2 regions of the Pseudoalteromonas sp. BZA4 genome follow, and region 2 is predicted to be linked to the other one. Evidence: predicted binding sites of a transcription regulator. Region 2 holds the regulator's gene; the other holds the start of a gene.

Region 1 (16,489 bases), on a different contig from region 2:
TTCTCCTAACATAGTCTTTTTTAAATTCATTTATGGTTGGCAATTATAACGCTTATTTATCGATTCTTTCTATTTTTATCCAACTTGTTCAGGTGCGATGCAAAAATTGTTTGATATACTGACCATTCAATTTCGGCATTTTTAGGGGTTATTGTGACAAGGCGTGTTTACCAAGTTATCTTTTTAGCTAGCATTATTGGCTTTACAATTTTATTTGCCAAAGAAATTAAAGGGGTGAGCAACCTCTTTCCACACGTAGATAAAGTGGCGCATTTTGGTATTTTCTTTGTACTGGCCATGGTGATGGACAAAGCCTTTAAATTGCCACTTATGGTGCAAATTTTACTGTTAGCCGGATATGGTGCAGCCATAGAGTTTATGCAAGATATGCTGCCTTACCGTCAAGCTTCGGTTGGGGATTTTGTCGCTGATTTTATCGGTGCAGTTAGCTACTTTATCATAAAACTTGGGTTTCATTTAGGTAGTAAACAACGTAATGGCTAACATTTTAATTGTTGGCGACGGTGCAATTGGCTTGTTGTTTAGCCATCTTTTATCTGCACAACATGACATTACATTGCTGACCCGTAAACCGACCCTGACCACGCGTTTTTATCAAGCGAGTAATGGTAAATCAAACCCAATTAAAGCTCGCCTTATTCACCACAAAGAGCTAAGTCAATCCGCCCCCTTTGACTTGGTGTTAATCACAGTTAAAGCATTTCAGGTGCAAACTGCCTTTGGACAAGTAAAACCTTACCTCAGTAAAACATGCCAAATCGTTCTTTCTCACAACGGCATGGGGAATGTCGATGAGCTCAATGCCCAGCTGTTAAAAACGCAAGGGTTAGCGTTTTTAACAACGCGTTTAGCTGGTTTTAAAACAACGCCTTATAGTGTTAGCCATACTGGTAATGGCGAAAGCGTGTTAGGTGCATGTAATGCAGCTGCAAGCGAAAACCTCGGTGAACTTAAGAAGCAGTTTAGTTACTTACCACACTTTTCTGTGAGCGATGATATTCACTCATTGCGATGGCAAAAACTGTTAGTGAATATTGCTATTAACCCGTTAACAGCGATTCATAACGTAAAAAATGGCCAGCTACGTGCACCGCAATTTAGCACGCGCATAATCAATTTACTTAGTGAAGCGTGCCTGGTTGCTAATAAACAAGGAGTTAAAGTAAAACTCAGCGAGGCGCTGGAGCAAGCCTATTCTGTGATGACAGCCACCGCTGAAAACTTTTCTTCTATGCAGCAAGACATCAGCCATAATCGAGAATCTGAAATTGATGCAATTTGTGGTTATGTGTGCGAGCAAGGCGCTAAGTTAGGAATAAAAACCCCCTATAATCAGGCCATGCTGAGCATGGTAAAAATAAAAAGTTAATTAGCTGCTAGTTACTAGGGGAAAGAGTAAAGTTTCTCGTAATGATTTCAGACATTAAAAAAGCGCGAACATATCGCGCTTTTATTAGCATCCCTTACGGGCGATACACTTTGACGTTGCTAAAGCCTTCTTCGTGCAAGATCAGCGCTTGTAGCTGGCTCATCACACCTTTAGCACAATATAAGTAATATTCTTTATCTTTTGGTAAGTCACCAAATTTAGTCGCTAAGCGGAAGAAAGGTAAATGTACAACCTCAATACCTTCAAACTCTAATGGGTTTGCGTCTTCCTCTTCAGGTGAGCGAATATCAACAACAACCGCCCCTTCAGGTAAATCAGATACAGACTCAGCCTCTTTCACTTCTTCTTTTGCTTCGGTGTCGATATCGCGAATATCCATCACACGCGCATTTTCAACAACTGTATTTAGCACGTCGAAGTCAAATTTAGCTTCTTCGGCAAGAATAGTTTTGATTTTCGCTTTAACCGTTGGCTTTTTAGAAATTACGCCACAGTATTCAGGCATGCTTTCTGCCATCTCAGCCGTGCCGATTTGACGCGCAATATTGATTATATCTTGCTTGTCGTGTTGGATTAACGGGCGAATGATTAAAGTTTCCGTCACACGGTCAATCACACTCAAATTAGCCAATGTTTGGCTTGATACCTGGCCAATACTTTCGCCAGTTACTAGTGCTTGTACACCTAGTTTTTCTGCAACTTGACTACCGGCACGCATCATCATGCGCTTAAGCACAACACCCATTTGGCTGTTTTCAACGTTTTCTAAAATCTCAGCAACAACAGGTTCAAAATCAACAGTAACAAACTTCACTTTATGAGTAGAGCTAAACTGTTTCCAGATATAATAACTCGCCTGCTTAACACCGATTTCATGAGCCGCACCACCTAAGTTAAAGAACAAGAAGTGAGTACGCGCACCTTTACGGATCATTTGATAGCTGGCAACACCAGAGTCGAAGCCACCCGACATAAGCGACAATACATCTTCTTGTGTTGGCAGCGGGAAGCCCGCCATACCTAAGTGAGTTTGAGTAACAATGTATGCTTTATCATCACGCACTTCTAAGCGAACAGTCACTTCAGGGTGAGATAACTTAACGCGCGCGCCTTCAACATGCTGGTTTAAACCACCACCTACGTAGCGCTCTACATCGCTCGATGTGAAATCATGCTTACCAGAACGTTTACAACGCACACAGAATGTTTTGCCCGCAATCGTGTGGCCGATTAGTTCAAGTGCTTTTTGGTAAATATCGTCGATTGAGTCGAAGTCTGTTTCTGTTACTTCAATAAACTGTACGATACCTGGAATGCGTTTTAAGCCATCGATAATATCTAAGCGAACTTGCTCAGATTCTAGCAAGCTAACAACAGAGATATTGTCCCAGTTGTTTCTTACCTGAACTTTTTCGTCAACACGACGCAAAACGATCTTAATGTTATTTTCTAATAACTTGGTAAAACGCTTACGAACAGATTTACTCTTGATCGCGATTTCAGGGTGTAATTTGACGATAAATTTAAGCATAGTTCACTCTTAGACTGTGGATTTCACACGCCCTAAGGTATAGCAACCTCAAGGGCGCGCGATTATAACAAAAATTATAGCGTCTAGGAAATAAACTGCTTTGCGGGATTATTGTTCGCTTTGCTCTGTTTCAGCTAGGGCTAAATACTTAGCTCTTAATTGGTTTACTTGCTCTAGGTGTTGCTCGGTGCAATGAGCTTTTAATAGCAGTAATACTTTTAAAATACCATTGTAAATATCAGCTCTGGCAAGTTCACCACTTAAGCGGCGAGCTTTGATGTAAGGCGTCCAAAAGCTCACGGTCATTTTAAGCATGTGCGCAAGTTCTGTGACATCTTCATCTTCAATGCAAATAACACCGCCTTCACGTAATGCAAACAGTACATCTTTGACTTGCTCTAAAAGCTCAGCTTGAAACGCAATGTAACCTTTTTTCAGCTCTTCATCACGAGATAAAATATCGCCTAAATTGTCGTAAAAAAACTGAAAACGCCACATTAATTCAAACAGTGAATCTAGATAACCGGCTAGGTTTTCTAACGCATCATCATCAGGAGCCAATGGCTTAAAGTGAGTATGTAAATGGTCGCTATACAAAGCAAATATGTGGCGAATAATATCTTCTTTATTTTTAAAGTGATAATACAAGTTACCTGGGCTTATCCCCATATGCGAAGCGATATGATTGGTTGTTATGGCACGCTCACCGTGGCGATTAAATAATTCGATGCTGGTGTGTATGATCTTGTCCTTTGTGCTCATAGACTATTTACTCTGTTTTTTATGATTATTACGGTCCCCAGCCGAGCAGTATAAACAAATGCGCGACAATTAAATACTACCTTGAAAAATATTAACCTCAATCGGCTTAGTACCTTATATAGGTGAAGGTTCCTAATCCGATACGCGTATTTTCTAAGCTGCATAGTCGAGAAAACACTGTTAATATAGCAGGCAAATTTATAAATCGCTGATAGTTATGAACGTTACTGCAATCTATCCGGGCACTTTCGACCCACTTACAAATGGCCATACAGACTTAATTCATCGCGCGGCAAAAATGTTCGATAAAGTAATTGTTGCCATTGCGCATAACCCAAGTAAACAACCCTGCTTTACCCTTGATGAGCGCGTTGAGCTTGCTAATAAAATTTTGGCGCATCTTGATAACGTGAATGTAATTGGTTTTTCAGGCTTATTAGCTGATTTAGCTCGCGACCATAATGCCGAAGTGCTTATTCGTGGTATTCGTGCGGTGTCTGACTTCGACTATGAATTTCAGTTAGCTAATATGAATCGTCGCCTGAATCCAGATCTAGAAAGTGTATTTTTAACACCGGCAGAAAAAAATTCATTTATTTCATCGACTCTCGTCAAAGAAGTCGCACGCCACAATGGCGATGTGAGCGAGTTTGTTGACCCTATTGTAGCTAAAGCCTTACAGGATAAAATTCACGGATGAAATTAAAAAAGTTCATTAGATTAACTGCATTACTAATGATCTCTGCACCAAGTGTTGCTGGGCCATGGATAGAAAGTGACGACCCTTTACTTCGCGCTTCAATCGAAATGCTATTTAACCAAGGCATTATTAAACAGCCTATTAATAGCTACCCATTAATGTGGCAAGGTATCGCACGCGACCTAGACGTTGCCAATACCAGCCAACTAGATGAACGAGGCTTATTTGCTTATCAGCATGTTAAGCATGCCCTTGATAATGCTAAACACAAAACCAGCTCAGGTATTCGCCTAAACTACAACAGCGAGCCACTCTCTCAGCAAGGGTTTGGTAAACGCCACCAGCAAGAAAGCGGTGTAAATAGTTATGGCTCAATCACAGGAAAGCGTGTTAGCGCTAAAGTCAGTGTAAATTACGCCGATGACGCCCTTGATAAGCAGCATGTTACTTACCAAGATAGCTATTTAGCCGTACTTCTGGGTAATTGGTCACTTAGTGCAGAGCAAGTTAGCCATTGGTGGGGGCCAAGTAACGATAACGCCCTACTACTATCAAATAATGCGGCGCCCATGAAAGGCGTGCGCTTTACCAGAGCAAATACACAATATGTAGGCCCAAGTTGGTTGTCGTTTATCGGTAACTGGCAGTTAACAGGTATTTACGCCAAACAAAAACCATATCTAAATAGCTCAGATGACGGTGACTTTTGGGCGCTCCGATTTGCAAGCACCCCATTAACAGGCCTTGAAATAGCAATTAACAGTGCTGGCTCTGATTATTTGACTAACCTAGAAATTGACCCAGTTACACTTGAAAGCAATGAATCAACACATCGTTTAACTAGTTTAGATGTTAAGTACTCAACCACTTTAGCGGCGCAACCTATTGCTTTTTATGCTGAGGTAATGGGCCGAAATGAAAGTGGCTTAGCACCGAGCGAGCCATTTTATACACTGGGTGTTGAAAGCTATTTTGGCTCGAAAGAAAGTCTATTAAAAAGCTATTTTGAATATTCAAATACAGAGCAAACTTGTGAGCAAATTAGTAATTGCGTATATGGCTCTGGTAGCTATACACAACGCTCGCGCTTAATTGGCAGCTCAACACCGCAACAAAGTAAATCTGCTATCCTTGGCGCCTATTACCACACTCTAAATGGTTATGGTGGCCATGCTAAGCTTCGTTGGATTGAAAGCGAAACCAAACACGCTGAGCTCGCATCAGATAGGAGTCAGCTGCAGTTAGAACTCGGTTATCAGCAATCTGTGTTTAACGGCCTGTGGAAAGTGACAGGGCTTATTTCAAAAGATGAAATAGGTGATGAGTCAGAAACAAATACAGCCCTTAGAACTAGCTGGGAATATCGTTTCTAACCAATTGGGGTCAAGCTAGTTCAGCTTGACCTCGAACTTTCCTGTATAGTTTCACAAGCCCTAAAAAGTCTTTATTACTGAAAAGTGCGATGAGCATCATGATATCCATCAGGTTCACAGTGATACTGTAGACATCCCAAAACCACCAGCTTCCTGTATAGGCGTAGTTAATATCGAAATACATGCCTAAAAACAGTGATATATTTACACTTAGACCAATTGAAATATAGAGCTTTACAGGCTCATCAGAAATGCTTTTACTTTTTGAAATTAGCCACACTATAAAAAAAATGACAATATCAGAACAAGCCCAGATTAGATAAGCTAATGTTGTATCCAAAATATCGTATCCAAAAGTGATATTCAGCAACGGATCACTAGCCATATATGAAATAAACATTGTGAATGAGATCCACATCTTGGTGCCATCACCACCTGGAAATGAAGATTTTTTGACCATATTGTATAAAAAGGCCATTAAAAATCCCCACATAATAAATGTAGCTAGATATAAACCTATGTTTTCTTGAACCACTCCAATCATTGATTAGATCAATTCCAACTTTTCTTCAGGTTTTTCGCTCGACGACATAGGATACTTAACAAATTTTTTGAGTAGTAAAAAGTCTTTATTGGATGCAATAGCAATTATCATCATTAAATCTAGTAAATTTACACCTATCGAAAATACACTCCACAAAAGCCAAGGTTCTCGATTACCTAGTATGAAAATATCGTAATGCATCGAGAGCATAAAACTTGCGTTAAGCAGTAATCCAGCAATTACATAAATTGAAGCTGTAAAGAGTTTTACACTTTTTACTAACAACCAAAAAGAGAGCACTAATATTGTTATCAAATCGTATAGAAACCAATTCAAGTATGGCGCGTCAGATAATTTAATAACATCCGTAGCAAAATATGATAAGGCCATAATCGCAGATAAAATCAGAGGAGATTTATCAACTTTATTAATGCTGGTCGATAGATTAAATAAGAAAGCCATAAGTACCCCCCATTCAATAAAAATTCCAACCAGCTGGCCAGTAATTGAATCAAGATACATTAGAGGTATTTACTACTTTTTTATTCCTAAAGTGAGATTTGATAGATTTTTTAAGTTTATGCAGACCGTATATGTCTCTATCGATAATCAGAACTGCAATCATACTGTAATCAACGAAGTTAACTCCAAATGCATAAATATCCCATAGTAGCCATGGAGTTGAATTTCTATTTAACTCAACATCTATATACAAAGAGATAAAAAGAGTAATGTTAACGGCTAAACCAACGACTAAATATAAAAAGGAAGGGGTCGTTTTATTTATGAAATAATACCCAGTTAAGAGCGCTAATACTGTTGCTAAGTCGTAAAGTACCCAATCAAAATAAGTTGCGGCGGTAGAAGAAATCCAAGTGAAGAAATAATCACCAGCCATATAAGAAAGCATCATTATAAAAGAGCTGAGCAACAAGGTAGTACGACGCTTGACATCTAAACTATAAACAAAAACGTTAAAGAAAAATGCCATTAAAAATCCCCAAGCAGATAGGGCTGATAATGAAAAAAATCCAAATTGCTCAGTTAAAAACATTGTTTTCCTATAATCATTCTTCCTTCTTACTAGGAGGAAGAATTACACCGCCACCGCGTTGAATCTCTGCACCACCTGATAAAGACAGCGCTTCACTTGATAAAGTTACTGTATCAGATTGCAGGGTTTTATTACTAGTAGTTTGTTCCAAAGCAGGCTTTGTTTGTTGCATTTGGCTGTATGCTTGCATTTGCAATTGGCTATTGTTTGAAATTTGCATAAGTTAATTCCTTTAAGTTAATTGTTTTTTCAATACAGCTTACAATAGCTTGCAAGCTGAGTTAAGCGTTCTCATTTTTTTGACGCTTTTTTGTACTTCATTGCGACGTTGCCACCGCGCTGATAATAAAAGCAATTAACGATCCAACTTTTATTAATTTTGATCTTTTTGATCATAAAAATCAGCAAACCTAAATTTCAGGCATAAAAAAACGCACAGGGGTAACCGTGCGTTTTTCTCATCCAGGGAATTTAAGCCACGTGTTTACACGGGATCACCGCGCTATTACTTGGCTTTAAAATATATTCCATTGCCACTTCATCGCAGTTCTCTTTGCGAAGGCAAAGCTCACAATCTTTGATCACTTTTTCTGGCAAACCGTCTTTGCTACAAAAGCTGAAACCTTGGCTTGCAAAAAACTCTGGCACTCTTGTCAGGACAATTACCCGACTAAGCGCCAAGCTTTTGGCTTTTTTTAGCAAATGTTCAACAAGTTGACGCCCCTGGCCGGCAATTCGTGACTCGGGGTCCACCCCGAGCGAGCGAATTTCAGCAAGGCCAGTGTCGTAAATATACAGCGAGGCACATCCTGCAACTTGGTTTTCAATTTCAGTGACAGCAAACTCATTAATAGAGTGAATCATGTCGCTTTTAGCTCGTGGTAGGTTTTCACCTACGGTAGCCCAATGCTGGATAAGCTTAGCGATGGACTCAACATCATTTAAGGTTGCGTCACGTACCGCTATTTGCTGTTTTTTTTTGCGTATTTGATGGCACTTGTTACTTGCTCAAGAGAGGTACCACCCTGCGCTTGTCTTGCTTTAATACAGGCGTCTATTTCTAATACAGGATATACATCTGATTCGAAAATGCTATGCACTGACTTAAATTGCTCTAAACTTAAATCTTCTAAGTTATTCCCTTGTGCAATAGCCATTTGCACGAGCGTACCAACAATGTGGTGACCTTCTCTAAATGGAATACCTTTAGCCACTAAATAGTCAGCAAGTTCAGTCGCATTTGAGTGACCACCTTTTGCAGCTGCTAATGTTTTATCTGCATTAACTTTAATGCCTTTGATACACGCTTGCGCCATATGAATACATGCCAGCCAAGTTGGCATCGCATCAAATAAGCCTTCTTTGTCCTCTTGCATATCTTTATTGTAAGCAAGTGGTAGCGCTTTAAGTGTCATCATCATGGCACTGAATGCGCCAAAAACACGGCCTGTTTTACCACGGATTAATTCAAGTGCATCTGGGTTTTTCTTTTGCGGCATTAGTGAAGAGCCTGATGTTACCCCATCAGAAAGCTCAATAAAGCCCGCTTCACCCGAGTTATAGAAAATTAAATCTTCAGCCATGCGCGACAAGTGGATCATCGAAATCGATGCACAGCTTAATAGCTCAACTACAAAATCACGATCTGATACAGCATCAAGGCTATTGCGTGTGGCACCGGTAAAACCTAACCCTTCGGCAAGAGTTTGCCTATCAATTGGGTACGCAGTCCCGGCTAATGCACCGCTACCAAGTGGGCAATAATTCATACGTTTTTTGGCATCACTTAAACGGCTTTCATCACGTTCAAGCATTTCAACATAGGCCATACACCAATGACTAAATAACACAGGTTGTGCGCGTTGTAAGTGTGTGTAACCCGGTAAAATAGTGCCAAGCTCACGCTCAGCTAAGGCAATAAATTCACCTTTAAGCTCTGCGATTGCTTCAAGAATATGCTCAGCTGTATCACGACACCACAAGCGGAAATCTGTTGCAACTTGGTCGTTACGGCTACGACCGGTGTGTAACTTTTTAGCAAGGTCACCCACTTTATCAATCAGTGCTGATTCAACATAAGAATGAATATCTTCATGCCCAGCTACAGCCACTGCTTGTGGGTTTGCTTTAACTTCATCTAACAGCTTATTAAGTGCTGCAACGAGGTCATCGTATTCTTGCTGGTTTAGAATGTTGACTTGTTTTAACGCCCCAGCCCAAGCAACTGAACCAATAATGTCTTGCTCTGCAAGTTGATAATCAAAAGGAAGTGAATCGTTGAATTGTTTAAACGCTTCATCTGGACCCGTAGAAAAACGTCCGCCCCATAGTGCCATTGAACTGTCTCCAAATTCGGCTATTGCCCTGCAATGCAGGGCAATAATTAAATTACTTTTTCGTTAGTGCTGAGATTCTGCTAGATAGCGAAAATAAACGAATGAAGCCTTCAGCATGTGATTGGTCATATACATCATCTTCGCCGAAGGTTGCGAAATCTTCGCTGTATAAGCTATTAGGTGATTTTTTCTGTACCGCAGTGACTTGGCCTTTATAAAGCTTAAGCACTACTTCACCCGTTGCTAACTTAGACAGTGATTCAGCACCTGCAAGAATCGAGTCTTTTAATGGCGTAAACCAACGACCGTCATAGACTAAGTGAGAGAATTCGCCACCAAGTACTTCTTTCCATTTACGGCTTGATTTATCTAGCACTAGCTCGTCAATAGCTTGAAGAGCAGCCATGATCACAGTGCCCCCAGGTGTTTCATAACAGCCACGCGACTTCATACCCACTAAGCGGTTTTCTACGATATCAACACGACCCACACCATGCGGCGCAGCAATGTCATTTAATTTAACTAAGCAATCATATGGTTTTAGTGATTCACCATTAACAGCAACTACTTCACCTTCAACCACATTCAATGTTACATATTCTGCTTCATTGGGTGCTTGCTCTGGCGAGTTAGTCCAAGTCCATACTTGATCACTTGGTTGGCACCATGGATCTTCAAGCTCACCACCTTCGTGAGAAATGTGCCAAGCATTAGCATCACGGCTATAAATTTTTGTTGCTGATGCAGAACACGGAATATTACGCTCAGCTAAGTAATCAAGTAATGATTCACGGCTTGATAAGTCCCACTCACGCCATGGTGCAATCACTTTTAGATCTGGTGCAAGGGCTGCGAAACATGATTCAAAACGCACCTGGTCGTTACCTTTACCAGTACAACCATGTGAAAGCGCATCAGCACCTACTTTACGGGCAATTTCAACCTGCGCTTTAGCAATGATTGGACGCGCCATAGACGTACCTAATAAATAAGTGCCTTCGTAAATAGAACCCGTTTTTAAAGTTGGGTAAATATAGTCACTGACCATTTCGTCTTTTAAGTCAACGATATGACATTCCGACGCACCTGAAGCTATGGCTTTTTCTTCAACGCCTTCAAGCTCCTCTGCGCCTTGGCCTACATCAGCAACAAACGCGATTACTTCACAGCCGTAGTTTTCTTTTAACCATGGCACGATTGCCGATGTATCAAGACCACCAGAATAGGCTAATACGACTTTTTTAATTGAACTCATTGGTGTTCCTTAAACAAAATTTGGATTTAATAATGTGACAAGTAGAGCATTTTGCGCGTGCATACGATTCTCTGCTTGTTGAATAATTTTTGATGCTGGGCCATCCATTACCTCAGAGGTAATTTCAAACTCACGATGCGCTGGCTGACAATGCAGTACAGTTTGCGCACCGGTTTTCTCTAGTAGGGCTTGGTTAAGCTGATATGGCATATATTTAGCTTTAACCTGCTCAAGCGGTGTTTTATCACCCATTGAAACCCAGGTATCAGCATAGACTGCATTTGCGCCAACTGCCGCCTCAATTCTGTCACTCACCATGACAGAGGCACCATTCATTGCTGCAATTTGCTCTGCTTGCTTAAGAATTTGCGAATCTGGCGAACTGCCTTTAGGACAAACTGCAACAAAATCAGTACCTAAAGTGGCTGCTAATAGCATTAGAGAGTGTGTGACGTTGTTACCTTCACCTAAGTAAGCAAGCTTTAGTTTACTAACATCGCCATGCACTTCTTGCAGTGTTAAAAAGTCAGCAAGCGCTTGGCATGGGTGATATAAATCACACAGGCTATTAACGACAGGCACCGATGAGTACTCAGCAAGTGTAGTCAGTGTTTTGTGTGCATACACGCGAGCAACAATGCCATCTGCCCAAGTTGAGATATTAAGAGCAAAGTCTTTAACTGATTCACGAGCGCCCATAGCACCATTTTGTGAATCTAAATAAACCGCATGACCGCCTAATTTATTAATACCAATATCAAATGATAAACGAGTACGTAAACTTGGCTTTTCAAACAATGTAACCACTGATTTGCCCGCTAATGCTTGGCTAAAATCTGCTGGGTTTGCTTTAATTTTTTGCGCTAAGTTTAGTAATTTAAGTGCGCCTTTTTGGTCTAACTCAAGACCATTTAAGAAATTCTTTAACATGAAATACCTATGGTGTAATTTTCGTTCCTACATGTTCGCCTTTTAATAAAGCGACTAAGTTCTCTGGCTTCAGCCAGCTTGAGATATACACACCACGTCGTAAATGTTGGGCAGCAAGAAGGCTGGTCTTTACTTTGACCTCCATCCCGCCCTGAATGACTCCTTCAAGGATAAGTGTTTCGATTTGCTGCGTATTAAGTTGATGTAGAGGCTGCTTATTGGCATCAAGCACAGCTTCTACGTCTGTCATAAAAATAAGTTCTGCATTAAGCTCTTTAGCGATAGCCGCTGCAGCTTCATCTGCATTGACGTTGTACCATTGGCCATCTTCTCCAAAGCCAATAGAGCTCACTAGGGGTAAACGACCTTGTTCAAGCATGCTAGGTAGCACGCTGTCACAACTACCTGAGCACTGACCTACTTGCGCCAATACTTTAAGTTTTTCAGATACCAGTACACCCGCTTCGTAAAGGCTTAAACCCACAGGTTTATGGCCAGCGCTGATTGCTTGGCTCATCAATTGTTTATTGGCACAACCGGCAAGAGCACCAACAATATATGGCATTTGCTCATTTGGGCTGATACGTAAACCTTGATGTTTTGCAGTTACAAAGCCGGCGTCTTTAAGCCAAGCATCAACCAAGGCTCCACCACCATGAACAATCACAAAGTTATCTTGTTGTTCAGAGGCTAAAACATCAAAAAGCGCTTTTGCGGCATCTGCGCTATTTAACACAGCACCACCGATTTTAATGATCCAAGTTTTCATTACAGCGCTCCTACTAAACCAGTATGGTGAGGTTCACCCATGGCTAAATTAATGCACTGCAATGCTTGCCCTGCCGCACCTTTTAGGAGGTTATCAATCGCTGACATAACGATGAGTTGCTCACCTTTTTGTTGCCATGCAATATCAACAAATGGTTGTTTAGCGACACCTTTGATGCTTGGAATTTTATTGCCAAGTAAGCGAATTAACGGCTCGTTTGCTAACACTTGATATGCCGCGCTCACTTGCTCTGCTGTTACACCCGGTTTTAATTGCACATAAATAGTTTCTAAAATTCCACGGGGGAAGTTACCCAAATGTGGGGTGAATAGCACAGGGTGACCAAGGTGCTGCTCAATCTCAGGTGTGTGTCTGTGGTTAAACAAGCCATAAGGAGCAAGTGACACTTCGCAAAAGTGGGTATTAACACTGGCTTTTCTACCAGCACCTGTAACACCTGACACCGCATTAACAATAATGGCTTGATCAGCTAATAAACCCGCTTCTTTAAGTGGTTTTAAAGAATTAAGAGCCGCGGTTGGGTAACAACCCGCTACAGCAACAAGGTTCGCTTTACTAATCGCATCGCTATTCCATTCAGCTAAACCATATGCTGCTTGTGCTAAAAGATCAGGGTGTTCATGTGCGAAACCGTAATAAGTCAGGTAATCCTCATTCCCAGCTAAACGGAAACCACCAGATAGGTCGAATACTTTTTTACCCATGGCTAAAAATTGCGGAGCAAGATCAACACTGACCTTGTGATCTGTACACAGGCATACATAGTCAGCATTGCTTTCGATATCTTTGTACGCTTCAGAAGTTAGAGGTTGTAGTGGGTACTCTAACAATCCAAGGTGCTCAGGGTATAAATCGCTTAATAACTTACCTTTATCTAAACTCCCTTCAGACACATAACATGCTTGTAGGGTCAGTTTTGGATGCTTAGCAACTAAACTTGCTAGCTCTGCGCCGCTATAACCACTTGCGCCAATAATCACTACATTCATTGCTTACTTTTACCTATTAAATCTATTTATCGATACGCCTAAAATTACTCGCTCAATTGCGAATAAAAACACTGTCTAAAGTAATGAAATCAGGTTATCGTCGTTTCGTGTTCATCGTACAGCTTTACTAATATTTATGCTTAAAAAGTGAATTGATATTCATCATAAATACTTTTATATTGTTATGCAATTAGATTGAATAATTATTTTTGGATTTTTTTATGTCGCTACCCTCTTTTATATCTATGTATCAGCAGCTGATTGCTGCCCCTTCAATTAGTGCGATTGAAGATTCTTTGTGCATGAGCAATAAAGGAGTTATTACCTTGCTCGCAGACTGGTGCGAAAGCCTTGGTTTTACATGTGAAATCACAGAGCTTGAAAACGGTAAGGGCCGTTACAACTTATTAGCGAAACGCGGTGAAGGAGATGGCGGTTTAATGCTTGCAGGTCATACTGACACAGTGCCATTTGATGATAGCCGCTGGAACTACGATCCGTTTAAACTTAGCGAGCATGATAATAAACTTTACGGTTTGGGTAGTATTGATATGAAGGGCTTTTTTGCCTTTGTATTGCAAGCAATTAGTGAGCTCGATGAAACTAAACAAACAGAGCCACTATTAATTCTAGCAACAGCCGATGAAGAAACCACAATGGCGGGAGCACAACAAATTTGCCGCCATCCGAACTTAAAACCAGCGCGCTGTATTATTGGTGAGCCAACTGATATGACACCAGTATTTACTCATAAAGGCCATATGAGTACAGCGATCCGGGTAATTGGTCGCTCAGGGCATAGTTCAGATCCTGAACGTGGTTTAAACGCCATCGAAGTCATGCATAAAATGATTACAAAATTGTTAATCATCAAAGAAGAATTAAAGAATAAATATTCAGTTGATCACTTTGAAATTCCGTACCCTACTTTGAACCTTGGCCATATCCATGGTGGCGATAATGCCAACCGCATTTGTGGTTGCTGTGAAATGCACATTGATATGCGGCCTTTACCTGGTTTAAGTGTGCAAGAGCTACAAGCGATTTTGCTAACAGCCGCAGAAGAGATTAATGCCCAATACCCAAATGCAGTGAGCGTTATCGACATGCATGAACCTATCCCAGCATTTAGTGGTAGCACTGATACAGCACTTGTAAAGCTGGCCGAAAAAGTCTCAGGTCAACCAGCTGTCGCTGTAAACTATTGTACAGAAGCCCCTTTTATTCAACAGCTTGGCTGTGAAACCATCGTCATGGGGCCCGGCTCAATTAACCAAGCCCACCAGCCAGATGAGTTTTTGGCGATGGAAAAAATTAAACCTTCGCAAGCGATTATCAGTAATATGATTAAAGCAAGCTGCTTTAGTGAATATACCCAAACCACCTCAAGATGCGAGTTTCAGTTGGAATAAAAAGCGATTTAGGCAAGGCATTGATTGCAAATAATAGTGGTTCTATTGTTAAAATCAATAACGCAGTATAAATCGCTTTTAAAGGGAGCATCACGCTCCCTTTTCTAATCCATATACTTACTTAAATATTTTTTAAATACCGGATCAGTTTTCGCCAGCTCTTTTTGCTCCGCTAAAATATCTTTTAGAATTGCTTTAGAGGTTAACGGGTTGGCTAGTACGACGCGAAATACCACGGTAGGTTGATGGTCATATTTTGCAGGAGTTAAACGAGTACGCGATACAAAAGAACGACCCGCTTCACGCTGACGTTTTTGCATGCTTGCAGTAAAGCGATTCAACGAAGCGTAAATATCTAATTTCGTTTCTTCGTCAGCATCTTTAAGCTTCGCTTGGATTTCTTTTGGTACGTAACGATAGGTTAATAAGCAAAGCTCAGGCTCTGAGATTAGTTCAAAGTCTTCATCCTGCTTGATCATGTCGGCAAAAGTGCGAGCTTTCACGATACTGCGATCAATTAGCATCTCGTAGCCTTTACGGCCAATAACACGTAAGCAAGCATGCACTAACATTGCCATACCTGGGCGGCTGCCCTCAAGGGTATGACTGCCTAAATCTTTTGAGCCTTTACGAAGAATATATTCCGCATGATGCTCAATAGCATCCGTCGCAGCTGGGTCTTTAAATAACACCAGACCAGCCCCCATTGGTACATACATTTGTTTGTGTGCATCAATGGTTATTGAATCAGCGCGTTCGATACCGCTCAATAGGTGGCGGTAATTTGAAGATAATAAGGTTGAACCACCCCATGCAGCATCGACATGAAAATGACAGTCAAGTTCTTCGCTCAAATCAGCCATTTCATTTAGTGGATCTATGCTGCCTGTTTCAGTCGTCCCAGCAACACCCACGAGTGCCATTACCTTAATGCCAGAGGCTTCAAGCTCATGAGCCTTTTTACGCATCGCATCAACATCGACTTTATTATTTTCGCCAGTTGCAATTGCGACAATGTTATCGCGACCAATACCCAGTAAATCAACGGTTTTGCCTAATGAGTAATGGCCTCGCTCAGAAACAAGCACAGCTAAGCCTTTATAACCATAATGCAGCATTCCAGCGATTAAACCCTGTGCAGCAATACCTTTATAGTCACCATCCGCTTTTAATAAACGGTTGCGGGCAATCCATAGTGCAGTAATGTTAGCAACAGTGCCACCTGAACAAAATGCGCCTAATGACGTTTTCGCGCTGTGCATCCATTTACTATAAAAGCTGTCGTCTTCACCATATGCAAGGTGATGCATCATGCCCAAAACTTGTCTTTCTAGAGGCGTAAATGCCTTAGAAGTTTCAATTTTTACTAGGTTTTGGTTAAGACCAACCATTAACTTAGAAA
Region 2 (16,489 bases):
ATGATCTTAATTTCAATAATTATTGCTTTGGTGATTGAGCGTTTAGGAGCTCGAGCAGATTATTGGCAAATCGGTTTTTATGCCAATAGATATCTTAAACACTCGCAAAAACAACTCTCAGAAAAAGGCTTATTTAATTCGCCAATTGGCTTTTTGATTTGGTTAATGTTGCCTGTCGTTGCCGCAGGTTTAGTTTATCAACTCTCTGATTTTATTATTTGGCAGCTGGCAGTGAATGTTGCTGTGCTGCTGGTTTGTTTTGGCTGTGCTAAACAACGTGCTTTATATAAGTCTTACTTAAATGCCTTAACACGCAACGATCAAGAGGCAGCGACCTTATATGCATTACAAATGGGGCAAAAGAAAACAGAAGATGAGCCTCAAGGTGAGACTTTTGGCCAAACTTTAGCTTGGCTAAATTTTCGCTTTTACTGTGCAGTTATTTTTTGGTTTGTGGTTTTAGGTGTACCTGGCGCGGTTCTTTATGCGCTAGTTCGAACCTTTGCTGATAAAGTCAGAGACGACCATCAAGTGGCTTACGCTAAACGTTTTAAACTGATCCATAGCTTACTGTTTTGGCTCGATTGGTTACCAGCTCGGGTTGCAAGCTTTGGTTATTTAGTGATTGGTAACTTTAATAAAGGCACTAGTTGTTGGCTGAAGTATGTGCTCGACTTTTCAGTGAGTAACCGAAAAGTTGTTACACAAACCGCACTTGCTGCTGAGCAAATTGAGCAGCAACATTTTGGCTGTACTTATGAAGCCACTTGCATGATGAAGCTTGTAAAACGAAATGTATTGTTCTTTTTAGTGATCATCGCAGCGCTTACCTTATTTGGTGGTTTGGCTTAGCGTAGGCGCGATTTTATATCTTATAGGTGTGTACGAGTTTTGTCGCGGGGTAAACCCGCTGCTACGGTTTTACATATATGCTATCCCAATATGGGTAATCAGCTAGATTGCTTATAATCCCGGCTCTTAAAGGGTTCGCAACTATATATCTTGCATTTGTTACTAAGTCTTCTTCATTACGAATTTGGTGATCATAAAACCCTTTTTGCCAAAGTCGTTGTTTGAAATGTTTTCTAAATAGAGCCGCTGTTCTACCTTTGAATATTCTAACTACTTCACTGAGTGAGAGTATGTTTGATAGTTGAAATAACCAATGAAGGTGGTTTGGCATTACGACGAAGGTGTTTGAAATGAGAAGATTTTCTTGTTCTACATTTTGCATTTCACGAATTATTTGGCGATTTATAAATAGGTTATTGAAGTAGTTTTTACGGCTGTGGCATACAAGTGTAATAGCATAATAATGGTTAGCTTTTGAAACTCTGCCTTTTCTTAATCGATATGTGCTGTACATATGCCTTCCTTAGCATCTTAAATTTATAGTGTAGATTATTGTGAGCTTTTGTCGCGGGGTAAACCCGCTGCTACAAAGCAACTCAATTCAACTAACATCTAAAACCTGACCTCTAATAGCTTTGTCTGTCAATCTGGTCTGACCATTTATTTTTTATTGTTTTTTCCTTCAGAAAAAGCCACTTTAATCCATACTGTTTAATCTTTAGACGAATTACGTTAGGGTGTAACTAGGCGCTGAACGTAGTGAAATTGACAGAAATACGGGTTTTTGATAACGTATGCGACAAATTTGGTATGACCAATTTACCTTTTTGGTCAAAGCACAAGGCTAAATACCCGATATTTATGGGGTTAGCGCATAACAATGCGGACGTTAATAAATGTCTTTAAAGATTAAAGCAGCAAAATTATCTGATGTTATTTTACAACAACTTGAGAATATGATTCTTGAGGGGTCGTTAGCGCCAGGCGAAAAACTGCCTCCTGAACGTGAATTAGCGAAACAATTTGAAGTATCGCGACCTTCACTGCGTGAGGCGATTCAAAAGCTAGAAGCCAAGGGGTTAGTAACGCGTCGCCAAGGTGGTGGAACGTTCGTAAAAAATCAGCTTGAAGAGGGGCTCACTGATCCGCTTTTTGATTTGATTAGTAAGCATCCAGAGTCACAATTTGATTTACTCGAATTTCGTCATGCCCTTGAAGGAATCGCAGCATATTATGCAGCTATGCGTGGCACAACGAATGACTTCAAAAAAGTAAAACAAAGCTTTGACAACATTGCGCTCGTTAATGACGACATTGTGCAAAAAGCAAAAGCAATTAATGCATTCCATTTTAGTGTGGCAGAAGCGTCTCATAACGTTGTACTGCTACATTTAGTACGTGGTATGCAGGCCTTGCTAGAGCAAAATGTATTGCAGAATTTAACTGTACTGTTAAAAAAACCACAGATCAGCCAGCAGCTCGCAGAACATAGACGACTGTTGATGGATGCGGTTATTGAAGGAAACCCAGAGCAAGCACGTCTTGCTAGTAATGCTCACTTAGCCTTTATCGAAGAAGCCTTACTTGAGGCTGGCAAAGAGCATTCGCGGATTGAACGTAGTTTAAGACGCACCAAACAACATTAAGCAAGTGATTAGCTAAGTTTAGTTAACTACTTAATTTAAGATTTATTAAAATAATTAGTATTTTAAACATAAGGAAACCTCCATATGTCTGAAGTCAATAAAATTGACGTAGACGCGCTAGAAACACAAGAGTGGTTACAAGCCCTTGAGTCTGTTGTGCGTGAAGAAGGTGTTGAACGTGCTCAATTCTTACTTGAGCAAGTGTTAGAGCAAGCCCGTTTAGACGGTGTTGATATGCCTACTGGCACAACCACTAACTACGTTAATACCATTCCGGTAGATCAAGAACCTGCTTATCCAGGTGACGTAAACATTGAACGTCGTATTCGTTCAATCATTCGTTGGAATGCGATCATGATCGTATTACGCGCGTCGAAAAAAGATCTAGACTTAGGCGGCCATATGGCTTCTTACCAGTCTTCAGCTGCATTCTATGAAGTATGTTTTAACCACTTCTTCAAAGCACCAAACGATGTAGATGGTGGTGATTTAGTTTATTACCAAGGTCACATTTCTCCAGGTATCTATGCACGTGCATTTGTTGAAGGTCGTTTAACAGCTGAGCAGCTTGACAACTTTCGTCAAGAAGTTGATGGTAAAGGTCTTCCTTCATACCCACACCCTAAGTTAATGCCTGAATTCTGGCAGTTCCCTACGGTATCTATGGGTCTTGGTCCAATTGCATCAATCTACCAAGCTCGTTTCTTAAAATACCTAGACGGTCGTGGCTTAAAAGACACTAAAAACCAACGTGTATACGCTTTCTTAGGCGATGGTGAAATGGATGAGCCAGAATCACGTGGTGCAATCTCATTCGCTGCACGTGAGAAGCTAGATAACCTATGTTACCTAATCAACTGTAACTTACAGCGTTTAGATGGCCCAGTTATGGGTAATGGTAAGATCATTCAAGAGCTTGAAGGTCTATTCAAAGGTGCAGGCTGGAACGTGATTAAAGTTGTATGGGGTAGTGGTTGGGATATCCTACTTGCTAAAGATACATCAGGTAAATTACTGCAGTTAATGAACGAAACGATTGACGGTGATTACCAAACATATAAAGCAAAAGACGGTGCATATGTTCGTGAGCACTTCTTCGGTCGTTACCCAGAAACAGCAGCACTTGTTGCTGATATGACTGATGAAGAAATCTTCGCACTTAAGCGTGGTGGTCATGAGCCATCAAAACTTTACGCTGCATTCAAAAAAGCGGAAGAAACCAAAGACCGTCCAACTGTGATCCTAGCTAAAACTGTAAAAGGTTACGGCATGGGTGAAGCGGCTGAAGGTAAAAACATCGCGCACCAAGTTAAGAAAATGGACATGACCCACGTTGAGCACCTACGTTCACGTTTAGGTCTACAAGATTTAGTTTCTGATGAAGAAATTAAAGACTTGCCATATCTTACTCTTGAAGAAGGCTCTGAAGAGTACAAGTATCTTCACGCTCGACGTGAAGCGCTACAAGGTTACACACCTAAGCGTATTCCTAAGTTTTCTGAAAGCTTAACATTGCCAGAAGTTGACGCGTTCAAGCCACTACTTGAAGAGCAAAAACGTGACATCTCTACAACAATGGGCTTTGTACGTGCACTTAACGTATTACTAAAAGACAAAGGCATTGGTAAAAACATCGTTCCTATCATTGCTGATGAAGCGCGTACATTTGGTATGGAAGGTTTATTCCGTCAAATCGGTATTTATAACCCGCATGGCCAAAACTACACGCCACAAGACCGTGACATCGTTTCTTACTATAAAGAAGCAACATCAGGTCAGGTACTACAAGAAGGTATCAACGAGTTAGGTGCAATGTCATCATGGGTTGCTGCTGCAACATCATACAGCACTAACGATTTACCAATGATCCCATTCTACATCTACTACTCAATGTTTGGTTTCCAACGTGTAGGTGATATGGCATGGATGGCCGGTGACCAACAAGCACGTGGTTTCTTACTAGGTGCTACGGCAGGTCGTACTACACTAAACGGTGAAGGTTTACAGCATGAAGATGGTCACAGCCACATTCTTGCTAACACGGTTCCTAACTGTATTTCTTATGATCCGACATTCGCATACGAAGTAGCGGTAATCATGCAAGACGGTATCCGTCGCATGTACGGTGAAGACCAAGAAAACGTGTTCTATTACCTAACGCTAATGAACGAAAACTACCATCAACCAGCAATGCCAGAAGGCGCTGAAGAAGGTATTCGTAAAGGTATCTACAAACTTGAAACTGTGGCTGGCGATAAAGCGAAAGTACAGTTACTAGGTTCAGGTACTATCATGATTGAAGTGCGTAAAGCGGCACAAATCCTGAGCGAAGAGTATGGTATTGGTTCAGATGTATTCTCTGTAACATCATTCAACGAGTTAACTCGTGACGGTCAAGACGCTGAGCGTTTCAACATGCTTAACCCTGAAGCAGAGCAAAAGACTGCTTACATCACGAACGCATTAACAGATGCCGTGACTGTTGCAGCAACAGACTACATGAAGAACTACGCAGAACAAGTTCGTTCATTCGTACCAAGCAGTAACTACAAAGTGTTAGGTACTGATGGTTACGGTCGTTCTGATAGCCGTGAAAACTTACGTCGTCACTTCGAAGTGAATGCTGGTTATGTTGTGGTTGCAACACTATCTGAGCTTGCTAAACGTGGTGAAGTTGAGAAGTCAGTAGTTGTTGAAGCAATCAAGAAATTCGACATCGACACAAACAAAGTTAACCCGCTATACGCATAAGAGGTTCCAATGAGTATTGAAATTAATGTACCAGATATCGGTGGCGATGAAGTTGAAGTAACCGAAATCCTTGTTAGCGTTGGTGATAAGGTTGAGGTTGACCAATCGTTATTAACGGTTGAAGGCGACAAAGCATCAATGGAAGTACCTGCTGCACAAGCAGGTACAGTTAAAGAAATTAAAGTAGCTGAAGGTGATACGGTAACTACTGGTTCACTTATCATGATCTTCGAAGGTGAAGAACAAGCTGCGGCTCCTGCAGAGGCTAAAGAAGAAGCGCCAGCTCCAGCAGCTGCGCCTGCAGCTTCTGCTACACAGGAAGTAACTGTGCCAGATATCGGCGATGATGAAGTTGAAGTAACTGAAATCATGGTTGCGGTAGGTGACACGGTTGAAGAAGAGCAATCTTTATTAAGCGTTGAAGGCGATAAAGCATCAATGGAAGTACCTGCTCCAATTGCGGGTACGGTTAAAGAGATCAAAATCGCGACTGGCGATAAAGTGAAAACGGGCTCTCTAATCTTCGTTTTTGAAACAGCTTCAAGCGGTTCAGAAGCGCCAGCTGCAGAATCAGCACCAACTGAAGCTGCTCCGGCAGCAGCGGCATCAAGCACTAAAGAAGTTAACGTGCCTGATATCGGTGGTGACGAAGTTGAAGTAACCGAAGTGATGGTTGCTGTTGGCGATAAGGTTGAAGAAGATCAATCAATCTTAAACGTTGAAGGCGATAAAGCATCAATGGAAGTACCAGCACCATTTGCCGGTACTGTTAAAGAAATCAAAGTAGCTGCTGGGGATAAAGTATCAACTGGCTCACTTATCTTTGTATTTGAAGTAGCGGGTAGTGCACCAGCTGCAGCGGCTCCTGCTCCTGCAAAAGCTGAAGCAGCGCCTGCTCCTGCAGCAACAGCGCCTGCTCCTGCAGCAACAGCGCCTGCGGCTGAAAAGCCTGCATCAGCACCTGCAAGCAGCGAAGGTTTTGCAGATAACAAAGCGTATGCACATGCATCACCAGTTGTTCGTCGTTTAGCGCGTGAGTTTGGTATTAACCTAGCAAACGTAAAAGGCACGGGTCGTAAGAATCGTGTTGTGAAAGAAGACGTACAAAACTACGTGAAAGACCTTGTGAAGAAAGTTGAGTCAGGTCAGCTATCTGCAGGTAAAGGTAATGCCGGTGGCGGTGAGTTAGGTCTTATCCCTTGGCCTAAGGTTGATTTTGCTAAGTTTGGTGAAATTGAAGAGAAGAAACTTTCTCGTATCCAGAAGCTATCAGGTGCTAACTTACACCGTAACTGGGTGCAAATCCCGCATGTTACACAGTTTGACGAAGCTGATATCACAAGCCTTGAAGCATTCCGCAAAGAGCAAAATGCGCTTGCTGAGAAGAAAAAGCTGGGTGTTAAAATCACACCACTTGTATTTGTGATGAAAGCAGCGGCGAAAGCATTGGCTGAATTCCCAACGTTTAACTCTTCACTGTCTGAAGACGGCGAAAGCTTAATCTTGAAGAAATACATCAACATTGGTGTTGCAGTTGATACGCCAAATGGTCTAGTTGTTCCAGTGTTCAAAGATGTTGATAAGAAAGGTATCATTGAACTTTCTCGTGAGTTAATGGATATTTCTAAGAAAGCACGTGAAGGCAAGCTAACGTCATCTGATATGCAAGGCGGTTGTTTCACAATCTCAAGCCTTGGTGGTATCGGTGGTACAGCGTTCACACCAATTGTGAATGCGCCAGAAGTTGCTATCTTGGGTGTATCTAAGTCAGAAATGAAACCTAAGTGGAATGGCAAAGAGTTTGAACCTAAATTAATGGTTCCATTATCAATGTCATACGACCATAGGGTTATTGACGGTGCCCTAGCAGCACGCTTTACTGTGACGCTAGCAAGCTACATGAGCGATATTCGTCAACTAGTGATGTAATCGTCTCGTAAATTATAAGAATCAAATCCCAGCAAGTTGTTTTTTGCTGGGATTTTTACCATTGGCAATGATACAATCTTTGCCATAGAACAATCTTGGTATAGATATCTGCTCTCCCTTTCTGCCTTGCAGAAACATGGCAGTTAAACTTAGGGGCAGTGTCCCGTTCAAACATTTAAGGTAATAGCATGAGCAACGAATTAAAAACTCAAGTTGTTGTACTAGGCGGTGGTCCTGGTGGTTATTCTGCGGCTTTCCGTGCTGCTGACTTGGGCTTAGAAGTTACACTGGTAGAATCTCGCAACACATTAGGCGGTGTATGTCTAAATGTGGGTTGTATCCCTTCAAAAGCACTTTTACACGTAGCTAAAGTGATTGATGACGCAGCTGAAATGTCATCTCACGGCGTTACTTTTGGCAAGCCTGAAATCGACTTAGACAAAATCCGTGATTGGAAAGAGTCTGTAATCGGTCAACTAACTGGCGGCCTAGACGGCATGGCTAAAATGCGTAAAGTGAAAGTAGTTAGCGGCTACGGTAAATTCACTGGCAGCAACACACTTGCTGTTGAAGGTGAAGACGGTACAACAACAATCACTTTTGACAATGCTATTATTGCAGCGGGTTCTCAACCTGTTAACTTACCTTTCATCCCTGAAGATGACCGTGTAATTGACTCAACAGGTGCGCTAGAGCTTAAAGACGTTCCTGAGAAACTACTTGTTTTAGGTGGTGGTATCATCGGTCTTGAGATGGGTACTGTATACCGTGCACTAGGTTCTGAAATCGACGTAGTTGAGTTTGCTGATCAATTAGTACCAGCAGCTGATAAAGACGTTATCAAGATCTACCAAAAATACGTTAAGAACAAGTTCAACGTAATGCTTTCTACTAAAGTTGTTGGCGTTGAAGCGAAAGAAGATGGTCTATACGTTTCATTCGAAGGTAAAAACGCACCAGCTGACGCAGTACGTTACGACAAAGTACTTGTTGCTGTTGGTCGTACACCTAACGGTAAGTTACTTGACGCTGATAAAGCAGGCGTTAACGTTGATGAGCGTGGTTTCATCAATGTTGATAAGCAACTTAAAACAAACGTTGATCACATCTTCGCTATCGGTGATATCGTTGGTCAACCAATGCTTGCGCACAAAGCGGTTCACGAAGCTCACGTTGCTGCAGAAGTTATCTCTGGTCAGAAACACTTCTTTGATCCTAAGTGCATTCCTTCAATCGCATACACAGATCCAGAAATCGCATGGGTTGGTGTAACTGAGAAAGAAGCTAAAGAGCAAGGCTTAAGCATCGAAACTGCTGTATTCCCTTGGGCTGCTTCTGGTCGTGCAATCGCTTCAGCACGTACTGAAGGTCAAACTAAGCTAATCTTCGATAAAGACTCAGGTCGCGTTATCGGTGGTGCTATGGTTGGTATCAACGCAGGTGAAATGCTAGGTGAAATCGGCTTAGCAGTTGAAATGGGCGCAGACGGTGAAGACCTAGCGTTAACTATTCACGCTCACCCAACATTAAACGAATCAATCGGTCTAGCTGCTGAAATCTTCGAAGGTTCAATCACTGACCTTCCAAACAAAAAAGCAGTTAAAAAGAAGTAAGTTCTTTTGACTAATCGTTTTAAAAACCCAGCTCCTGCTGGGTTTTTTGTTTTTTTTTAACTATAAGCTTTAAGATCTAGCTGCTTATAGCTTGCAGCTTAATACTTAGATCAATATCTATTCCCCATATTTTTAGCTACAATACGCGCCGTTTAATTATCTGGTAAATACAGTGGCTACTATCTCAAATAATTCGGTGTTAATGCTTCGTGCTCAGCAAATGACTGAGTCTCGTCGTGAATTCAAAGCACGAGGAGCAAAGTTAACGCGTTGTGAGCGTTGTTTATTAGCCGAGCACTATTGTATTTGTGAAGGCGTTGAGCAAGCTCAGTGTGATGCCGCGGTCTGTTTGCTTATGTACCATAATGAGAGTTTTAAGCCGTCAAATACTGGCCGTTTAATTGCTGAAATCGTGCCAGATAATCATGCCTTTAAGTGGGATAGAACAAATCCAGATGAAGCCTTATTAAGCTTGTTGGCAGATCCTCAGTATCAGCCAATGGTTATTTTTCCTGCCAGCGATGTTGACGACGAAGAGCGCGTGATCACCGAAGTAACTCCTGTTGAAGGTAAACGTCCATTGTTTATCTTTTTAGATGGGACTTGGCGTGAAGCAAAGAAAATGATCCGTAAAAGCCCTTATCTAGATAATCTTCCTGTGTTTTCAATTACGCCTGAAAAGCTATCTGATTATCGATTACGTGTTGCCCCGCATGAGCATCAACTAGGCACCGCTGAGGTGGCTATTATGGTACTTGCCCTTGCCGGTGAAGAAGATGCTACACAAAAGCTTGAGCAACATTTTATTAAGTTTAGAGATGCTTATCTGCTAGGTAAGCGTAATAAGGGACGCCCAGAGCAATAACTCTTTACTAAATTTTAGGCAAAAGAAAAGCGCGTACTATCTCTAGTCGCGCTTGCGGAATCTTCTTAATTTTTTGCATCCTGCAATTGAATCTAATCAACTCCCTAAACTTTGCCAATCCATGCGATTACACTTTACTTATTGGTTCTGTGCAATATAAGGCAATCCCGCCTTGTTTCCTTGTTAGTCCTTTACATCCATGCTGGTAAATACTTTACCACTCCTTTACGTGCCATCCTGACACTATCCCTTTGTTTGCAAATCCATTGCGATGCCCTAACGGCCTGTCCTTTATTCCACTTTTTGAACTTCCTGTATAACAACGTCCTGTTGTCATGCCATTCCACATCATCCTGATGTTGTCCGTAGGTTGTCACTCCATTGCGTTACTCTTCCTGAGCCTGTCCTTGATTCCTTATTCTCCTAATGAACCTTATTCCGCGGTATTATGAGTAATGCTTCCTTATCCATCTACTCATTAAGCTTCTTGCTTAGTTGATGTAAGTAATTATAGAGAAATGGGCAAAGCTGAGTAGGTCAAAATCTTACTTAATCTGCTGGTTATTTTATTGTCATTTAAAGTATGTTGTTATATTTCAAGTGTTTATCTTGTTTTGTGCAGTGTTTGCTGGTGGTTTTTACTCAATAACTGCCATGTGGGTGAGATATGTCTTACATGCAAATTCCTAAATGGCAGTTAGGTTGATTGAAATATAAGTTTAAACGGGTGCACTTTGCCCTAACTCTAGGTAAAATATTTTGATAATTGTTACTATTTAGGTGCTATAAAATGAAGAAAACAGCCTTAGTATTACTTAGCGCATTATTAAGCGCGCCTACATTTGCTGCAGATGTAGTAAATATTTACTCGTTTCGTCAACCATTCTTAATTCAGCCTATTTTGGATGATTTCACTAAGCAAACAGGTATTAAAACTAACGTGGTTTTTGCTAAAAAAGGGTTAATTGAACGTGTAAAGCGTGAAGGTAAGCACAGTAAGGCTGATTTAGTATTAACCTCTAATTTTAGTGCGCTGATTCAATTAGAGGACTTAGGCTTAACGCAATCAATTAATAGTGATGTGGTTAATGCGAATGTGCCAAGCACTTTTCGCGATGCCGACGGTCAATGGATAGCACTTACTAAACGTGTACGTAATGTTTACTCTGCAAAAGAGCGTGTTGGTGCACTTGCTGAATTAACTTACGAGGATTTAGCCGATCCAAAATACAAAGGTAAGATCTGCACTCGATCTGGTAAACACCCTTACAATTTAGGTTTAGTTGCTTCTATGGTTGCTCACCATGGCGAAGCAAAAACTAAGCAATGGCTTGAGGGCGTAAAAGCCAATTTAGCACGTAAGCCGCAAGGTAATGACAGAGCGCAAGTCAAAGCCGTAAAAGAAGGTTTATGCGATCTGGCGTTAGGCAACAGCTATTATTTTGGCAAAATGATGCAAGATGAGCAGCAAAAATCATGGGCTGAAGCGGTTTATATTAACTTCCCTAACCAAACAAACCGTGGTTCTCATATCAATGTATCGGGCGTTGTTATGACCCGTTATGCTAAAAACCCTGAAAATGCCTTGAAACTGGTTGAGTATATGACCGACAATAAGGCGCAAAATATGTATGCTTCAGTTAATATGGAATACCCTGTAAAGCAAGGGGTTGCATTATCTGAGATGGTTGCATCATGGGGAGAGTTTAAAGAAGATAGCCTTCCTCTTGATGAGATCAGCAAATATCGCCCTGTGGCACTGAAGCTGATTGATGAAGTAAAGTTTGATTTATAACGAGGATATTTCTCGTAACACATTTTTATAAAAGCTGTTTTTTAACAGCTTTTATTTTATCTGGTATTAATCCACTTATGCATGTGAAGTTTTCGCTGTCGCGTTGGCAGCTAATAGCCTGGCTTATTGGCCTGTTGCTTGTTACGCCATTAGGCTTTTTGTTATTTGAGTCTCTGCAAGGAGATTCAGATGTATTTCAGCACCTTTTCGATACTGTGCTGTGGGATTATACCCGTAATACACTCATACTTATTGCAGGGGTAGGGCTGCTGAGCTGTGTAATTGCATTGCCGTTAGCTTGGTTAACTGCATATTGTGACTTTCCTGGGCGAAAGCAATTTGAATGGGCGTTAATGCTGCCATTAGCAATGCCAACTTATCTCATCGCCTATGTGTATACCGACTTGCTTGATTACGCAGGGCCAGTACAAATAGCCCTTAGAGACTGGTTTGGCTGGCAATCACCAGACGATTACTGGTTTTTTGATATTCGTACATTGACTGGGGCTATTTTTATGATTGCCTTGGTACTCTATCCTTACTTATACCTAATTTTTAAAACGGCACTCAGAGAGCAGTCTTTTAAACTAGTACAAGCTAGTCAACTAATGGGGCTATCACCATTACAAAGTTTTTTACGCGTTAGTTTGCCTCTTGGTCGTGGGGCGATTGTGGCAGGGGTTACATTAATCAGTATGGAAGCTATGGCTGATTTTGCCACTGTTAATTACTTTGCTGTGAGCACACTAACGACCGCTGTTTACGATACATGGCTTGGCTATTACTCATTAACGGCAGCGGCGAAAATTTCAGGCATTATGTTACTGATTTTGTTTTTAACCATCATGGTTGAACGCTTTAGTCGTCGTAATCAAGCTGTGTATGAGCGTCAGTCAAGCGTTAACAGTGCAACCTTGTATCGCTTAAAAGGCAGTGCCGCATGGGCTGCAAGCTTGGCTTGTACCGTTGTGCTAGTACTGGCTTTTATTTTGCCGGTTGGGGTGTTAGTTAAATACGCTATTGTTTATGCAGATGAAGCATGGAATGGGGCATTCTTTAATTACGCTTGGCAAAGCTTTAAAGTGGCTGTTGTGGTGAGTATTGCAACTATTCTATTGAGCTTATTGGTATTGTTTTATCAACGTATTGCGAAACAAGCTTACCCTTTGATCCCAGGGCGTTTAGCAAGTACTGGCTACGCCTTACCTGGTACTGTGTTAGCCATTGCCGTATTGCTACCATTAACTCAGTTAGATGATGCATTAAATAATTGGCTTGAACCTTTTGGTTTATCACCAGGATTACTTTTGAGCGGCACTTTATTTGCGATGATTTTTGCTTATGTTGTACGTTTTTATGCGATTGCGCATGGCGCGCTTGAAAGCAGTTTTTTACGTATTAGCCCATCGCTAGATATGGCCAGCCAATCAATGGGCAAAGGGCCCTTACAAACCTTGTGGCGAGTACATTTACCACTGTTAAAGCGCGGCATTCTAACAGCTGGCTTGTTAGTGTTTATTGAGTGCATGAAAGAGTTACCAGCAGCTCTATTACTCAGACCTTTTAATTTTGAAACCCTGGCAACTCATGTTTTTCAATATGTTAGTGATGAGCAATTGGAGCTTGCGTCAATTTCAGCCTTGTTTATCGTGTTAGTTGGGTTAATCCCTTTGTATTTCGTTAATCGTTCGATGGAGCAAAATCACTCATGAGTCATTTGATAATTAAAGACTTAGCTTATCAGTACAATGTGACTCAGGTGTTGAGTGAACTAAACCTCAATGTTGAACAAGATGAAATCGTCTGTTTGCTTGGCGCAAGTGGCTGCGGCAAAACTACCACCCTAAAGGCAATTGCCGGAATTTTACAGCCTGAGCAAGGCTATATGAGTATTGATTCGAAAGTGGTCAACGATAGTGGGCTGTTTGTTGCACCGGAGAAACGTAATATTGGCATGATGTTCCAAGACTATGCGTTGTTTCCTCATTTAACGGTAAGCGACAACATTGCGTTTGGCCTAAGCAACATGAGTAAAGCGCAAAAGCGAGAGCGTGTCGATGAAATGCTTACCCTTGTTAAACTCGATGGTTGTGCAAAGCGATATCCGCATCAGCTTTCTGGTGGCCAGCAGCAACGAGTGGCAATAGCCCGTGCACTTGCTTACAAACCAAGTTTATTATTACTTGATGAGCCATTTTCGAATATTGATACACAAGTGCGTTTTGAGCTTATTGCCGATATACGTCGCATTATTAAAGCTCAGCAGGTTTCTGCGGTATTTGTTACCCACTCGAAGGAAGAAGCTTTCGCATTTGCCGACACGCTTGCGGTTATGCATGGCGGAAAAATCGCCCAACAGGGCTCTCCGGAGCAGTTATTTAGTCAACCTAACTCAAAGGTGGTTGCAGAGTTTCTTGGTACGGGCATATACTTAACGGCAAAAGTATTAACGCCAACTGAATACGAAACGGCGTTTGGTGTGGTTCACTCATTGACGGCAAGCAATACTAATTGTCAGCAAGGTCAAGTGTATATAAGGCCGCATCATATTCAGTTGTGTGAAGCTGCGCACAGTGACGCAAACAGTTTAACTATCTTGCACAGGCGTTTTATCGGTACGCGTTATGTATATCGTATCAATATTGCAGGGCAAGAGTGTGAAGTTGCTGCAGAGCAAGACCGCGTGTTAGCTGTTGAGCAGCCTGTAAAAATAAAAATAATGCCGCACACAGTCAATTTTTTTCATGATTAGTAATAAATAACAATCTTGAATCCTTGGCTTTGTGCAAATAACGAGAAGCTAAGGATTCACTATGGCGCAAGCGCAATCTGGGATTTGTGCTGAAGCAAACTTACATGGTTTGCACCTGTTTTTTAATGTTTACGATGGCCATGATGAGTCATTACGTAAAAAACTAAAACGCGTTAGCGTCATTCAAGATGAGTTTGCTGATCAGTTCTCAGAAGCTATGCTATCGTGTGTGGTTGCCCTTGGTGCTCAGTATTGGCCGCATATTCTGCCCGAGTTTATCCCAAGCCAATTGCAAAGCTTTCCGAATGTGACTCATAGTGAGCATGTGATTAGTGCTCAGCCATTTGACTTGTTTGTGCAAATTCGCTCTGACCGTGAAGATGTAAATCATCTATTTGCTCTGCAAATTCTAAAATTATTAACACCGGATGTTGAGCTGGTGGAGCAGGTCCGTAATTTTCGGTTTTTAGATGGACGTGATTTTAACGGCTTCATTTATGCAGGCGATACACCTCATGGCCGTCAAAAACGTAGTACAGCACTTATCGATAAACCGGGTTACTTTGAAGACCAAGGCAGTTATATTCATGTTCAGCGCTTTGTGCATGATTTGAGTGTCTGGCAGCATTTATCGTTGTCTGAGCAAGAGCAAATCATGGGGCGCACGCGTCTAGATAACACCTTGATTGTGCCTGCTGTAGAAACCAGTCATGCGGTTCGTAGTGAATTAAAAGATGAGCATGGCCAGCCACTATTGCTAAACCAAAGCATGCCATTTGGTGATGTGCATAAGCAGGGTATTTTAATGGTTTCGTGTGCTGCGCAAGGGGATGCGTTTGAGCAGGTATTAAAGAGTCGTTTGGGGCAGGGCGATTGCTATGATCATTGGCTCGATTTTACTCAAGCCGATATGGGATCTGCGTTTTTCGCCCCGTCAGTAAACTTCTTAAAGCAACTTTAAACGGTATCGAATAAAGTGCGCACGCGATCAAGCGTCACATCGATTTCAGAAATCTTCGCAGGGGCGATAAAAATAGTGTCGTCGCCTGCAATGGTGCCGAGTACACCATCTGCCTTACCGAGTGAATCAAGTAAACGAGCAATTAATTGAGCTGCGCCTGGGCTAGTGCGAATAATAATCATCATTTCGTTATGCATAATATCAATAACAAGCTGACGCAGTGGGCTTTTCGCTGTTGGCACACCCATTTCAGCCGGTAAACAATAGACCATTTCTTGTTTTGCATTGCGAGTACGTACTGCACCGAACTTGCTTAACATGCGAGAGACTTTACTTTGACTAATATTATCAAAGCCTTGCTCTTTTAATGCTTCGACAATCTCACCTTGTGAGCCGAAGTTTTCTTCTTTTAATAGCGCTTTAAACGCTTTGATCAGTGCTTCTTGTTTGTCTTGTGGTTGCATGTTGCCGTTTCTTTATTCATAAAATGTAGGGTAATTCTACACAACTCTGCATATTTATGCAGTATTAGTTTACAAAGTCGTCCAAAATGCTGTGTCTTTACAGCTAAGTTTACAACTATGGTCGAAATTATACGCGAAATAAGCAGGATAAATTTGTTTTTAGTCGCTAATTTCATTATCTTTAGGGCCACAAATATTTCCTACCTCAAATTACGGAGAATTCCAATGAAAGTTGCTGTTTTAGGCGCAGCTGGCGGTATCGGCCAAGCATTGTCTTTATTATTAAAAACAAGTTTACCTGCAGGTTCTGAATTATCGTTATACGATGTTGCCCCTGTTGTTCCTGGTGTAGCGGTTGATCTTTCTCACATCCCAACAGACGTTAAAGTTGAAGGCTTTGGTGCTGACAGCCTAGACGCAGCATTAGCTGGTTGTGATATCGTTCTTATCCCAGCGGGTATGCCACGTAAGCCAGGCATGGACCGTGCGGACCTTTTCAACGTAAACGCAGGTATCATCAAAACATTAGCTGAAGGCATCGTTAAAAACTGTCCTAAAGCGTTAGTAGGTATCATCACTAACCCAGTAAACGGCACTGTGCCAATCGTTGCTGAAGTATTCAAAAAAGCGGGTACTTACGATGCTAACCGTGTATTCGGTATCACAACGCTTGACGTGATCCGTTCAGAAGCATTTGTTGCTGAACTTAAAGGTTTAAGCGCAACTGACGTTAAAGTTCCTGTTATCGGCGGTCACTCAGGTACTACAATTCTTCCTCTTCTATCTCAAGTTGAAGGTGTTACTTTCACTGACGAAGAAGTTGCAGCATTAACTCCACGTATCCAAAACGCAGGTACTGAA

What was found. Region 2 encodes ArgR, which controls arginine synthesis, uptake and breakdown. Its sites were predicted from a motif close to ANTGAATANNTATTCANT; they were not measured.
Region 1: the regulator ArgR is predicted to act here: its motif matches at 13,822-13,839, upstream of argC (N-acetyl-gamma-glutamyl-phosphate reductase).

Annotation. Positions count from the first base shown of each region.
Region 1 is NZ_JBECOT010000008.1:71,987-88,475, reverse strand. It holds gene ABMY41_RS05505 (VanZ family protein) at 154-504, shown strand; gene ABMY41_RS05500 (2-dehydropantoate 2-reductase) at 497-1,390, shown strand; gene thiI (tRNA uracil 4-sulfurtransferase ThiI) at 1,485-2,942, opposite strand; gene ABMY41_RS05490 (TetR/AcrR family transcriptional regulator) at 3,051-3,704, opposite strand; gene coaD (pantetheine-phosphate adenylyltransferase) at 3,922-4,404, shown strand; gene ABMY41_RS05480 (capsule assembly Wzi family protein) at 4,401-5,777, shown strand; gene ABMY41_RS05475 (hypothetical protein) at 5,788-6,321, opposite strand; gene ABMY41_RS05470 (hypothetical protein) at 6,325-6,843, opposite strand; gene ABMY41_RS05465 (hypothetical protein) at 6,833-7,375, opposite strand; gene ABMY41_RS05460 (hypothetical protein) at 7,389-7,595, opposite strand; partial or broken gene argH (argininosuccinate lyase) at 7,847-9,711, opposite strand; gene ABMY41_RS05450 (argininosuccinate synthase) at 9,764-10,966, opposite strand; gene ABMY41_RS05445 (ornithine carbamoyltransferase) at 10,976-11,896, opposite strand; gene argB (acetylglutamate kinase) at 11,904-12,665, opposite strand; gene argC (N-acetyl-gamma-glutamyl-phosphate reductase) at 12,665-13,675, opposite strand; gene argE (acetylornithine deacetylase) at 13,897-15,087, shown strand; gene panP (pyridoxal-dependent aspartate 1-decarboxylase PanP) at 15,192-16,489, opposite strand, start outside.
Region 2 is NZ_JBECOT010000007.1:85,895-102,383, reverse strand. It holds gene ampE (beta-lactamase regulator AmpE) at 1-852, shown strand; gene ABMY41_RS04950 (transposase) at 914-1,366, opposite strand; gene pdhR (pyruvate dehydrogenase complex transcriptional repressor PdhR) at 1,749-2,498, shown strand; gene aceE (pyruvate dehydrogenase (acetyl-transferring), homodimeric type) at 2,583-5,249, shown strand; gene aceF (pyruvate dehydrogenase complex dihydrolipoyllysine-residue acetyltransferase) at 5,259-7,178, shown strand; gene lpdA (dihydrolipoyl dehydrogenase) at 7,367-8,791, shown strand; gene ABMY41_RS04925 (tRNA-uridine aminocarboxypropyltransferase) at 8,994-9,656, shown strand; gene ABMY41_RS04920 (Fe(3+) ABC transporter substrate-binding protein) at 10,447-11,451, shown strand; gene ABMY41_RS04915 (iron ABC transporter permease) at 11,529-13,163, shown strand; gene ABMY41_RS04910 (ABC transporter ATP-binding protein) at 13,160-14,203, shown strand; gene ABMY41_RS04905 (Dyp-type peroxidase) at 14,265-15,164, shown strand; gene argR (transcriptional regulator ArgR) at 15,161-15,628, opposite strand; gene mdh (malate dehydrogenase) at 15,854-16,489, shown strand, end outside.